DNA from 4 places in the Rhodococcus sp. OS5 genome. Region 2 is predicted to be linked to each of the others. Evidence: riboswitches for the same ligand, from Rfam matches in the RefSeq annotation. Region 2 holds a riboswitch; each other region holds the start of a gene.

The links. Region 2 has a riboswitch for cobalamin ahead of ACVZUB_RS09845 (ABC transporter substrate-binding protein). Riboswitches for the same ligand answer to the same signal wherever they lie in the genome.
Region 1: it holds a riboswitch for cobalamin, as region 2 does, so the genes downstream of both, cobN (cobaltochelatase subunit CobN) here and ACVZUB_RS09845 (ABC transporter substrate-binding protein) in region 2, are expected to answer to the same signal.
Region 3: it holds a riboswitch for cobalamin, as region 2 does, so the genes downstream of both, ACVZUB_RS03555 (CbtB domain-containing protein) here and ACVZUB_RS09845 (ABC transporter substrate-binding protein) in region 2, are expected to answer to the same signal.
Region 4: it holds a riboswitch for cobalamin, as region 2 does, so the genes downstream of both, ACVZUB_RS05815 (ABC transporter substrate-binding protein) here and ACVZUB_RS09845 (ABC transporter substrate-binding protein) in region 2, are expected to answer to the same signal.

The regions. Positions count from the first base shown of each region.
Region 1 is NZ_CM166368.1:3,259,417-3,261,594, reverse strand. It holds gene cobG (precorrin-3B synthase) at 1-1,056, opposite strand, end outside; cobalamin riboswitch at 1,108-1,240, shown strand; gene cobN (cobaltochelatase subunit CobN) at 1,280-2,178, shown strand, end outside.
Region 2 is NZ_CM166368.1:2,126,785-2,128,962, reverse strand. It holds gene ACVZUB_RS09845 (ABC transporter substrate-binding protein) at 1-963, opposite strand, end outside; cobalamin riboswitch at 1,080-1,225, opposite strand; gene ACVZUB_RS09840 (MMPL family transporter) at 1,297-2,178, shown strand, end outside.
Region 3 is NZ_CM166368.1:761,957-764,134, reverse strand. It holds gene ACVZUB_RS03565 (alpha/beta fold hydrolase) at 1-446, opposite strand, end outside; gene mhuD (mycobilin-forming heme oxygenase MhuD) at 492-800, shown strand; cobalamin riboswitch at 889-1,027, shown strand; gene ACVZUB_RS03555 (CbtB domain-containing protein) at 1,053-1,247, shown strand; gene ACVZUB_RS03550 (CbtA family protein) at 1,238-2,014, shown strand; gene ACVZUB_RS03545 (flavin-containing monooxygenase) at 2,074-2,178, opposite strand, start outside.
Region 4 is NZ_CM166368.1:1,261,627-1,263,804, forward strand. It holds gene ACVZUB_RS05815 (ABC transporter substrate-binding protein) at 1-806, opposite strand, end outside; cobalamin riboswitch at 865-1,045, opposite strand; gene ACVZUB_RS05820 (siderophore-interacting protein) at 1,087-1,944, opposite strand; gene ACVZUB_RS05825 (hypothetical protein) at 2,101-2,178, shown strand, end outside.

The DNA.
Region 1 (2,178 bases), 1.1 Mb from region 2:
GCACCCGGCCCAGTGCTGGCGCCCGACAACCGGAAGTTCTGCCTGCTCGACCGCGGTGATCGCGTCGGCGCGCACATCGGCGAGCGACTTCTCGCATCCCGGACTTCCGGTGCAGGCGGTGACCTCGAGCCACGGTGAGTTCTCGTCGAAGATCAACCCCATGGGTGCCAGCACCCGGACTACCTGCTCGGCTGCCCATTCGTCGAGGTCGAAGATATGCACCGATCGCCACGGCGTCACGACGACGGGCTTGTCGACGGCTGCGAGGAACTCGGCCAGCCGAGCGTCCAGCAGCCCGAATCGCAGGCCGCCGCCCAGAGCTACGGTCCCGTCGCGCTGCTCGCGCCAGCCGATAGTGGGCCGCGTATCCGGCGTGAGGTCCGCCGCAACGGTGGACTCGGCGGTCAGACCCAGCTGCTCGAGGGTGCGTTCGATTCCGTCCGGAACCTCGGCCAGGCGCCAGTGCTTGTCGCGAACGTCGAGGAATGATCGAGCCGCCTCGAGGAGCAATTCGACGGCGTCGTCCGCCTGGACGAGATGAGTGGTGTGGTGACCGGCGAGCACCAGTGAATGCTCGGTGGCGCTGCGCGCATGGAGTCCGAAATCGCCCCGTAGCCCGGTGATGTCTCCGCGCCCGTCGTCGAGGGTGAACAGGGTTCGCCCTGGCAGATCTGCCAATGCTTGATCCGCTTGGATCGCCGAATCGAGACGGTGGACCAGTTCGCGAATGTCGGCGACGCCCCCGATACGGCCGGACAGTGGGGACGCGAGGATGTTGCGCACTCGCTCGTGCGTCGCTGACGGCAGCAGACCGGCCGACGCGATTCGCGCCGCGAAGGCTTCGGGGTCCGAGACCGAGCGCAGTTGTACGTTGCCCCTCGAGGTGAGTTCCATCTGCCCGTTGCCGAGATCGCGCGCCGCGTCGGCGAGCGTCTGCAACTGGGTGGGGGTGAGGAGTCCGCCGGGTAGGCGCACGCGTGCCAATGCGCCGTCGGCGGCGTGGTGAACTTGCAGTGCACCCGGGCACGCGTCTGGCTGTGAACGGTCCGTGGGCATGGCTCCAGGGTACGACCTGTCATGAGTGCCTTCTGCGGACCGGTAGCATCACCACCACCAGTGACGGCAGTTGAGGAAACCGGTGAAAGTCCGGTGCGGTCGCGCCACTGTGAGTGTTGCTCGAGCGGGACGTGTTTCCGCTCGGAAACACGAGTCAGACCCTCAACCGCCGTCGATGACAGATCTGTGCCACGGGGCGCGAAACCCCAGGAAGGCTTCACCCGTGATTCTTCTGCTCTCCACGTCCGACACCGATCTGCTGAGCGCCCGCGCCAGCCAGGAAGCCGGCGACGGAGTTTCCTATCGCTGGGCCAACCCCTCACGCTTGCTGGTCTCGGAGGACTTGCCGCCCTTGCTCGACGGCGTCGACCTCGTGATCGTTCGTATCCTCGGTAGCCGTCGCAGTTGGGAAGACGGCCTGGACATGGTCCTCGCCTCCGGACTCCCCGTAGTCGTTCTCGGCGGCGAGCACGCGCCGGACGCCGACCTCATGGAGTGCTCGACGGTTTCCGCCGGTGTTGCTGCCGAGGCGCACAACTACCTGGCTGAGGGTGGCGCACAGAATCTGGCACAGCTGCACCACTTCCTGTCCGACACCGTCCTGCTCACCGGCCACGGGTTCGAACCGCCGGCCCACCTGCCTTCCTGGGGCATCGCTGATTTCGCGCCCGATCTCGACTCGGCGAGCGGTCCGGTCATCGCAGTTCTGTACTACCGCGCCCAGCATTTGGCCGGAAACACCCGGTACATCCAGGCGTTGTGCGACGCGGTCGCCGAGGCCGGTGGCACCGCGCTGCCGATCTACTGCGCATCTCTGCGAACCGCAGAAGCCGAACTTCTGAGCACGCTCCGCCGCGCCGACGCCATGGTCGTGACAGTTCTTGCTGCCGGTGGCACGAAGCCCGCGACCGCGTCCGCCGGTGGCGACGACGAAGCCTGGGATGTCGCCGCACTCGCTGCGCTCGACGTCCCCATCCTGCAGGGCCTGTGCCTGACCAGTAGCCGCGCCACCTGGGACGAGAACGACGACGGACTGTCGCCTCTCGACGTCGCGACCCAGGTCGCGGTGCCGGAATTCGACGGCCGCATCATTACCGTCCCGTTCTCCTTCAAGGAAATCGA
Region 2 (2,178 bases):
TGTTGCGATGGTCTGTGCCGAACGCACCAACCGTGAACTCTCGAACAGGTCAGCGAGAGGAACCACGACGAACCGGTTCTGCTGCACAGCAGGGGTGGTCGCCATCAACGGCTGGGCACGGAGGAAGTCGATCTTCTGCTCGGCGGTCTTGTCGCCGTAGTCGATGACCACGATTGCCTGGGGTGCACGCTCGGCAACAGCTTCCCACGATGCGTCGATGTAGGGCTTTGTCCCTTCGGCGAAGATGTTCGAGACGCCGGAGTATTCCGCGACCAATTGACCGACGCCGACTCCGCCGATGGTCGTCGGAACCTGGTCACCGCTGTCGTAGAAGAAGGTCGGTACCGGCGCCGCGTCTCCGACCGAAGCGCGGACGGAATCGAGACCATCGCTGATCTCCTCTGCGACCTCGCGGGCGGAATCTTCGACGCCCAGGACTCGACCGAGTTGCGTGTAGTCGTTCTCGAGCAATCCGATGTCGGGGAAACCGGTGCCACAGTATTCCGAGAAGAGGAAGGTGTTGATTCCGCGCTCGCCGAAAGCGTCTCGGGAACGGCCTTGCTTCTCGTTGAAGGCACTGGTCATTCCTCCGACCACGAAGTCCGGATCGACGTCGAGGACCTGCTCCATGCTGGGGAACGTATCGGAAAGGCTGGGAATCTTGTTGAATACATCGGCGGTCTCGGCAGTTGGCGGGTTGTCGCTGTACGCCCGCCCGACAATCCGATCACCCGCGCCGATCTCGATGAGGGCTTCGGTGACGTGTCCGTTCAAAGACACGATGCGCTGCGGCGGCGAATCGAAGGTCATCTCGCGATCGCAGTTGGTCACGGACACCGGCTGTGCGAAGGATTCCGCAGCAGACGCCGACTCTGATTCCTGACCTTTGGAACAACCTGCCGAAACCAAGGCGACCGCGATGAGAACAGCGGCGGCGCGGGACGGGGAGAACTGAAGTGACACGGGGACCTCGTAAGGGCTCTGAGCCACGAATGAGAATCCGACAGACAACTCCGCCCGCACGCTGATCCTCGGCCAGAGCTCCTGCTGGACTTCCTTTTCGTAGACCACGACGAATGGATGTCGCACACCGCGCGGCGGGTAATCGGGCTTGCCGACACTCGGTGACTACCGAGAATCGACCTACCGTTGCGGGTCAGCGCCGGATTCGGACCGGCTTCCCCCACACGCGTGGCTTGCAAGTGCTTCGAGCAGTATGCATGACGTTTCCGATTCAAGACCAAACGCCCACTACAGTCGATCTGGCCAGACGCCCCCACACACCGGAGTTGATACATGACACGCTGGGCCCAAACCGTCGTCGCCCGGAAATGGTGGGTACTGAGCCTCGCGGTTCTGATAGTTCTCATCAGTGGGGTGTGGGGACTCGGAGTGTTCGGCAAGCTCAGCCAGGGCGGCTTCATCGATCCGGGCAGCGACTCCGCGAAGGTCGCCGACATCATCGAAGACAATCTCGGACCGCAGACCCCGGACATCATCGCGATCTACTCGCCCACGGACGGCAAGACTCTGGACGACATCGGGCCGGCAGTGACAGCCGCCGTCGACCAATTCAAAACCGAAGTGCCGACCGCTTCGGTGAAATCGTATTGGGGAACAGACGCCGCAGCGAAGGCCAGCCTGCTCTCGAACGACGGATCCATGGCGGCCGTTGCGATCACGTTGGCACCGGACTCGGGCGTCACGCCCGCCACTTTCGCCGATCTCCTGCCGAAGCTCGAAGTCGAAGGTGCCGAGGCACAATTCGCGGGTAACACCGTCGTCGGCGTCGCATTCAACACCAAGCTCGAGAAGGACCTGGTGGTCGCCGAAGCCATCGCCATTCCGATCACTCTGGTGCTGTTGGTCTTTATCTTCGGCGGCATCGTCGCCGCTGCCGTGCCCGTGTTCGTGGGTGTACTCAGTGTCCTGAGCGCTTTGGCCGTTCTGCGAATCCTCACGCTGATCACCGATGTGTCCTCGTTCTCGATCAACGTCGCTTCTCTTCTCGGGTTGGGACTTGCCATCGACTACGGACTGTTCGTGGTCGGTCGGTTCCGTGAAGAACTGAATTCGGGCTCGGACCCGGGAGCGGCTGCTCAGCGGACAGTTCTGACGGCGGGTCGCACCGTCATGTTCTCAGGTCTACTGCTGATCTGTGCGTTCAGCGGCATGCTC
Region 3 (2,178 bases), 1.4 Mb from region 2:
GAATCGAGAAAGTACTGGCCGGCGACGGGGCCGAAGAATTCCTTCATCGCCTCCTCGGAAGCAAACGGCTGCGGCCACGCCGAGATCATCTGCGCCCAGTCCGCAGCGGTGCGTCCACGAAAGTCCGGGGCCATGTCTTCGAGGACCAGCGCACAAACCTTTTCGGGATGCGCGGCGGCGAAGCACCACGCATGCAGAGCCCCCATCGAATGACCGATCACGATCATCGGCTCCTCGATGGACGCAACCGCCGATGTCAGGTCCTCGACGAATGCCTCGGTAGTCAGTGCCGCTGGCGCCGGCCTGCCGTGACCGGCAGCGTCGAAGGTGTAGACGTGGCCGAACTCGCGGATCCACGGCACCTGGCGTCGCCACGTTCGGGAGCTGCCCATGAGGCCGTGCAACAACAGAATCGGTTGTCCCGTTCCACCTTCGTCATGCAACACGAGTGTCACGGTACGCGGTGAAGGTGCGCGGGTAATGTCGCTTGCATGGCAGTCGTGAAGATCAATGCAATCGAGGTCCCCGAGGGCGCCGGCCCCGAACTGGAGAAGCGCTTCGCAGCACGCGCTCACGCAGTCGAGAACTCCCCGGGCTTTCTCGGATTCCAACTCCTCCGCCCCACCGCCGGTGAGAGCCGCTACTTCGTGGTGACCCAATGGGAGTCCGAGCAGGCGTTCGCCGATTGGCGTGACGGCCCCGCCCGTGAAGCCCATTCCGGCGAGCGCGCGAAGCCCGTCGCTTCGGGTGCGTCGTTGCTCGAATTCGAAGTTGTCCTGGACGTCGCCGCAAAGAGCTGATCTCGAGCGATTGTGCCTGCCTTGGCGGGCACAATCGACGGTCATCTCGGCTTCACGCGTTGACACGGTGCGGGCTGTAGTGCAAAAGTTCGCATGTAAACGCGATGGTCCGACAGGAATCCGGTGAAAGCCCGGAGCGGTCGCGCCACTGTAATTCGAGGTGAAGTGCCTTTTTCGGCACGACAATTTCGACAGCCAGACACTTCGGCCATCGCATGGACCTAGGGGACGCGAAAATCCCAGGAGGCTTCGATGGCTCTCGCCTATTCTCCCGATACGTCGATCGATTCGACTCGTCTTGCTTTCCTCGCCGCTGCAGTAGTTCTGTTCGCGATGCTGGCTCTCTACCTGGTCGGATTCGACCAGGGCGCTATCTCTCGCACCGGCATGTACATGCATGAATTGATGCACGACGGTCGACACTTGATGGGCCTGCCGTGCCACTAGCCGACAATTTCACGAAGCTTCTCATTCGTGGTTTGTTGGCTGGTCTGATCGCAGGCATCCTTGCCGGCGGAGTTGCATTCGTGCTGGGTGAACCGCACGTCAACGCTGCCATTGCGATCGAAGAAGCCAACAGCGCCACCGGTGAGGTTTCCGGCGAAGCCGCTGGGCATTCGCACGGTGACGAAGAAGAACCACTGGTGAGCCGCGACGGGCAGCGCGCCGGGCTGTTCCTGGCCACAGCGCTTGCCGGACTGGCACTCGGGGCGATCTTCTCGGTCGTTGCCAATTACGCTCGACGACTCACCGGAATGTCCGGGCCGTTGTTGGCGATCGCCATCGCCGTCGGTGGTTGGCTGGCTATCGAGGCCGTCCCCTTTTTCAAGTACCCGGCCAATCCGCCGGCCGTCGGAGATCCCGACACCATCAACCAGCGCACACTGCTGTGGCTGGCCGCCGTGATTCTCGGGCTGCTGTCCGTCACCGCGGCAGCAGCGGCGGCAAAGGCAGTTTCCGGGCACGAGTTCCTCAGCGTGCGCATCGCTGCTCCGGTGGCTGCGTTCCTGGTGATCGTCGCGATCGGTTACGTCTCGCTTCCCGGCATCAACGAGGTGGGCGAGGACTTCCCGGCAACTCTGCTGTGGGAGTTCCGACTTTCCTCGCTCGCTACGCAGGCGACGCTCTGGCTCGTGCTCGGGTTGGCATTCGCCTTCCTCACCGAGCGCGCGACCAAGGACACCGAAGTAGCAAAGAAGTACGCCCTTCGCTGAACCTGCTGTGCGCCTTTATTAACCTCCCGCGGTTAATAAAGGCGCACAGCAGTTCTGTTTCAGCTCAGATGATGCACTTCCTGCAGTCCGTACACCGGTGTCGGGATGCCCTCGTAACGCGCCTTCAATTGCAACGCCAAGTACAGCGAGTAGTGGCGCGACTG
Region 4 (2,178 bases), 870 kb from region 2:
ACCAGCACGGTCGGGTCTCGATCGAGCACACTCTCCCAACCGATTTCGGGCCAATACTGCTTGTTGTCGTCGAAGGCGTTCTTCGCACCCACCGCGTCGGTCATGATTCCCGGTGCACCGCAGCACCCGGCGAAGTACGGAGTCTTCGTGGCTGCGTACCACCACGCCAGCGTCACGTCCTCAGCTCCCAGTGCCGCCGTGGCGGTGGCCGCGCGATCCTTCAAACTCTCGGTGAGCTCGACACCTTTGTCCTTGGCATCGAACAGTGTTGCCACGTCGTCGATTTCGTCGTACAAGTCGTCGAGCGTGAGGGCCTTGCTCTGCTCGGCATCCTGACCGGTGCACTCGCTGGGTGACTGATATGTCGCGACACCGAGGTCGGTGAACTTGATCCGGTCGGCGATGCCCTCCGAGGTGAACGTGTAGTTGAACGTCGTGTAGACCATGTCCGGTTCGCGTTCGAGGACACTTTCGAATGACGGGAACTCGGTGTCGAACGCCTGGACCTGACCACGCGCCTCGCGCAGTTCTGGGAGGACATCGTCATCGCTCATGGCGTACCCGGCCATCCGGTCCTGCACTCCCAGCGCGAACAGCATCTCTGCTGCAGGTTGATTTACCGCGATTGCCCGTTCGATCGGTCGCTCCACCGTGACGTCTCGGCCACAGTTCTGGACTGTCACGCGCGATTGTTCGGAAGAGTTGGATTGTCGGGCAGCACTGTCGTCGGAGGAGCAGGCAACCAACGACGCGCTCAACAGGGCAGCGACGGCGGCGGCGGGTAGGCGAAGTCTGGACAGACGCATGGAATCTCGTTCTCGCAGGGGCTCGTTCGCGGAGCCCGTTACCGTGTGAACAGGCGCCTGTTGACCCCTGCTGCCAGCCGGTATTCGGACTCGAGATCGCCCCACCCGAGCGCCTTCCCAGATTCTCATCCAGTGGCGTAAGCCCGGGCGGTCACCCTCACCGCTGCGCGTCAGTTCCGGATTCACACCGGATTCCCTGACCCCCTGTGTGGAGGTCCGCTGGCACAGAGGAACTTATCACCGCAGTGCACCGCCGGTCAGGTCGGCTGGTGTGAGGCAATCAGATCTCGATGGCCAGGTCGTCGATGTCGGTGAGGGTTCCGCCGTCGGCGAGGATGCGCTCGTAGTTCTCGCGTCGACGGAGGTCGATTTCGGTGTTGCTGACGCCCTCCTTCCAATATCCGAATATCGCGACGTCGTTTTTGTCGAGTCCGACGGTCGATCGAAAGTGCTTCCGGATTGCGCGCATCTCGTTGCGTTCACCGGCGCCCCACACGACGTAGCTCGCGGGATTGGCGAGCTCGCGTGCTCGTACCGCCAGTGGGCCGTCGGGCTCGGCCGGATCTGCGCTCACGCGGTGAAGCTCCAGGCCGGGGAGGGCGGGCAGTTCGGCGAAGGCGACCTCGTCATCTGTTGTGACCCAGCCGATTCCGACGACGTCGGTAGGCAACTGCTCGATGATCGAGTGCAATGCGGGTATTGCGGTGCCGTCCAGAAAAAGTGCGATACGTCGACCAGGAACATCAGGGATCAAGAAGTGTGGCCGCGGACCGGTGAGGCCGAAGGTGTCACCGACGGCCAACGCTGCTGCCCACCTCATCATCGGACTGGTCTGTCCGTGCAGGACCACATCGACGACGATCGATCCGCTCGCTGAATCGTAGGAACGCACCGTGTACACGCGCGAAGCGTCGTCGAAGGCCGGCCCGAGATTCATGCGTACGGTCACATTCGGGCGTGACCAGGTCGGATCGTCGGTCGACTCCGTCAAACGAGCCGTGATCCGCAGCAGGTGATCGCTCGGTCGCTCCAGTGCTTCGACGATCGCGAGAACGTCGTTGAGTCCGCGATTGTGGTCAGCGGTCCGTAGGACGGTCGTCGGGGGAGTTGTTGTGCGCGAGGCGTCTGCATGTGTCATCGACTGTGCTCCTGGATCGGGTTTTCGGGATGCCGCCAGGTTAGTGCTACCTAAGTCGAGCGAGTTGTCCAGAAGTGACATCTGATTACCTGAATGATTCGGGTCTCGAAACGACGCGGTTGAGCGAGTGGTGCCGGCGCTGCTACCGTGCCTGTGATGTCCATACGCCGCTGTTCTCTCGCTTCCGGCCGTGCACTGCGCACGGCCCGATTCGGCGTAGCGACTTTCCGACGT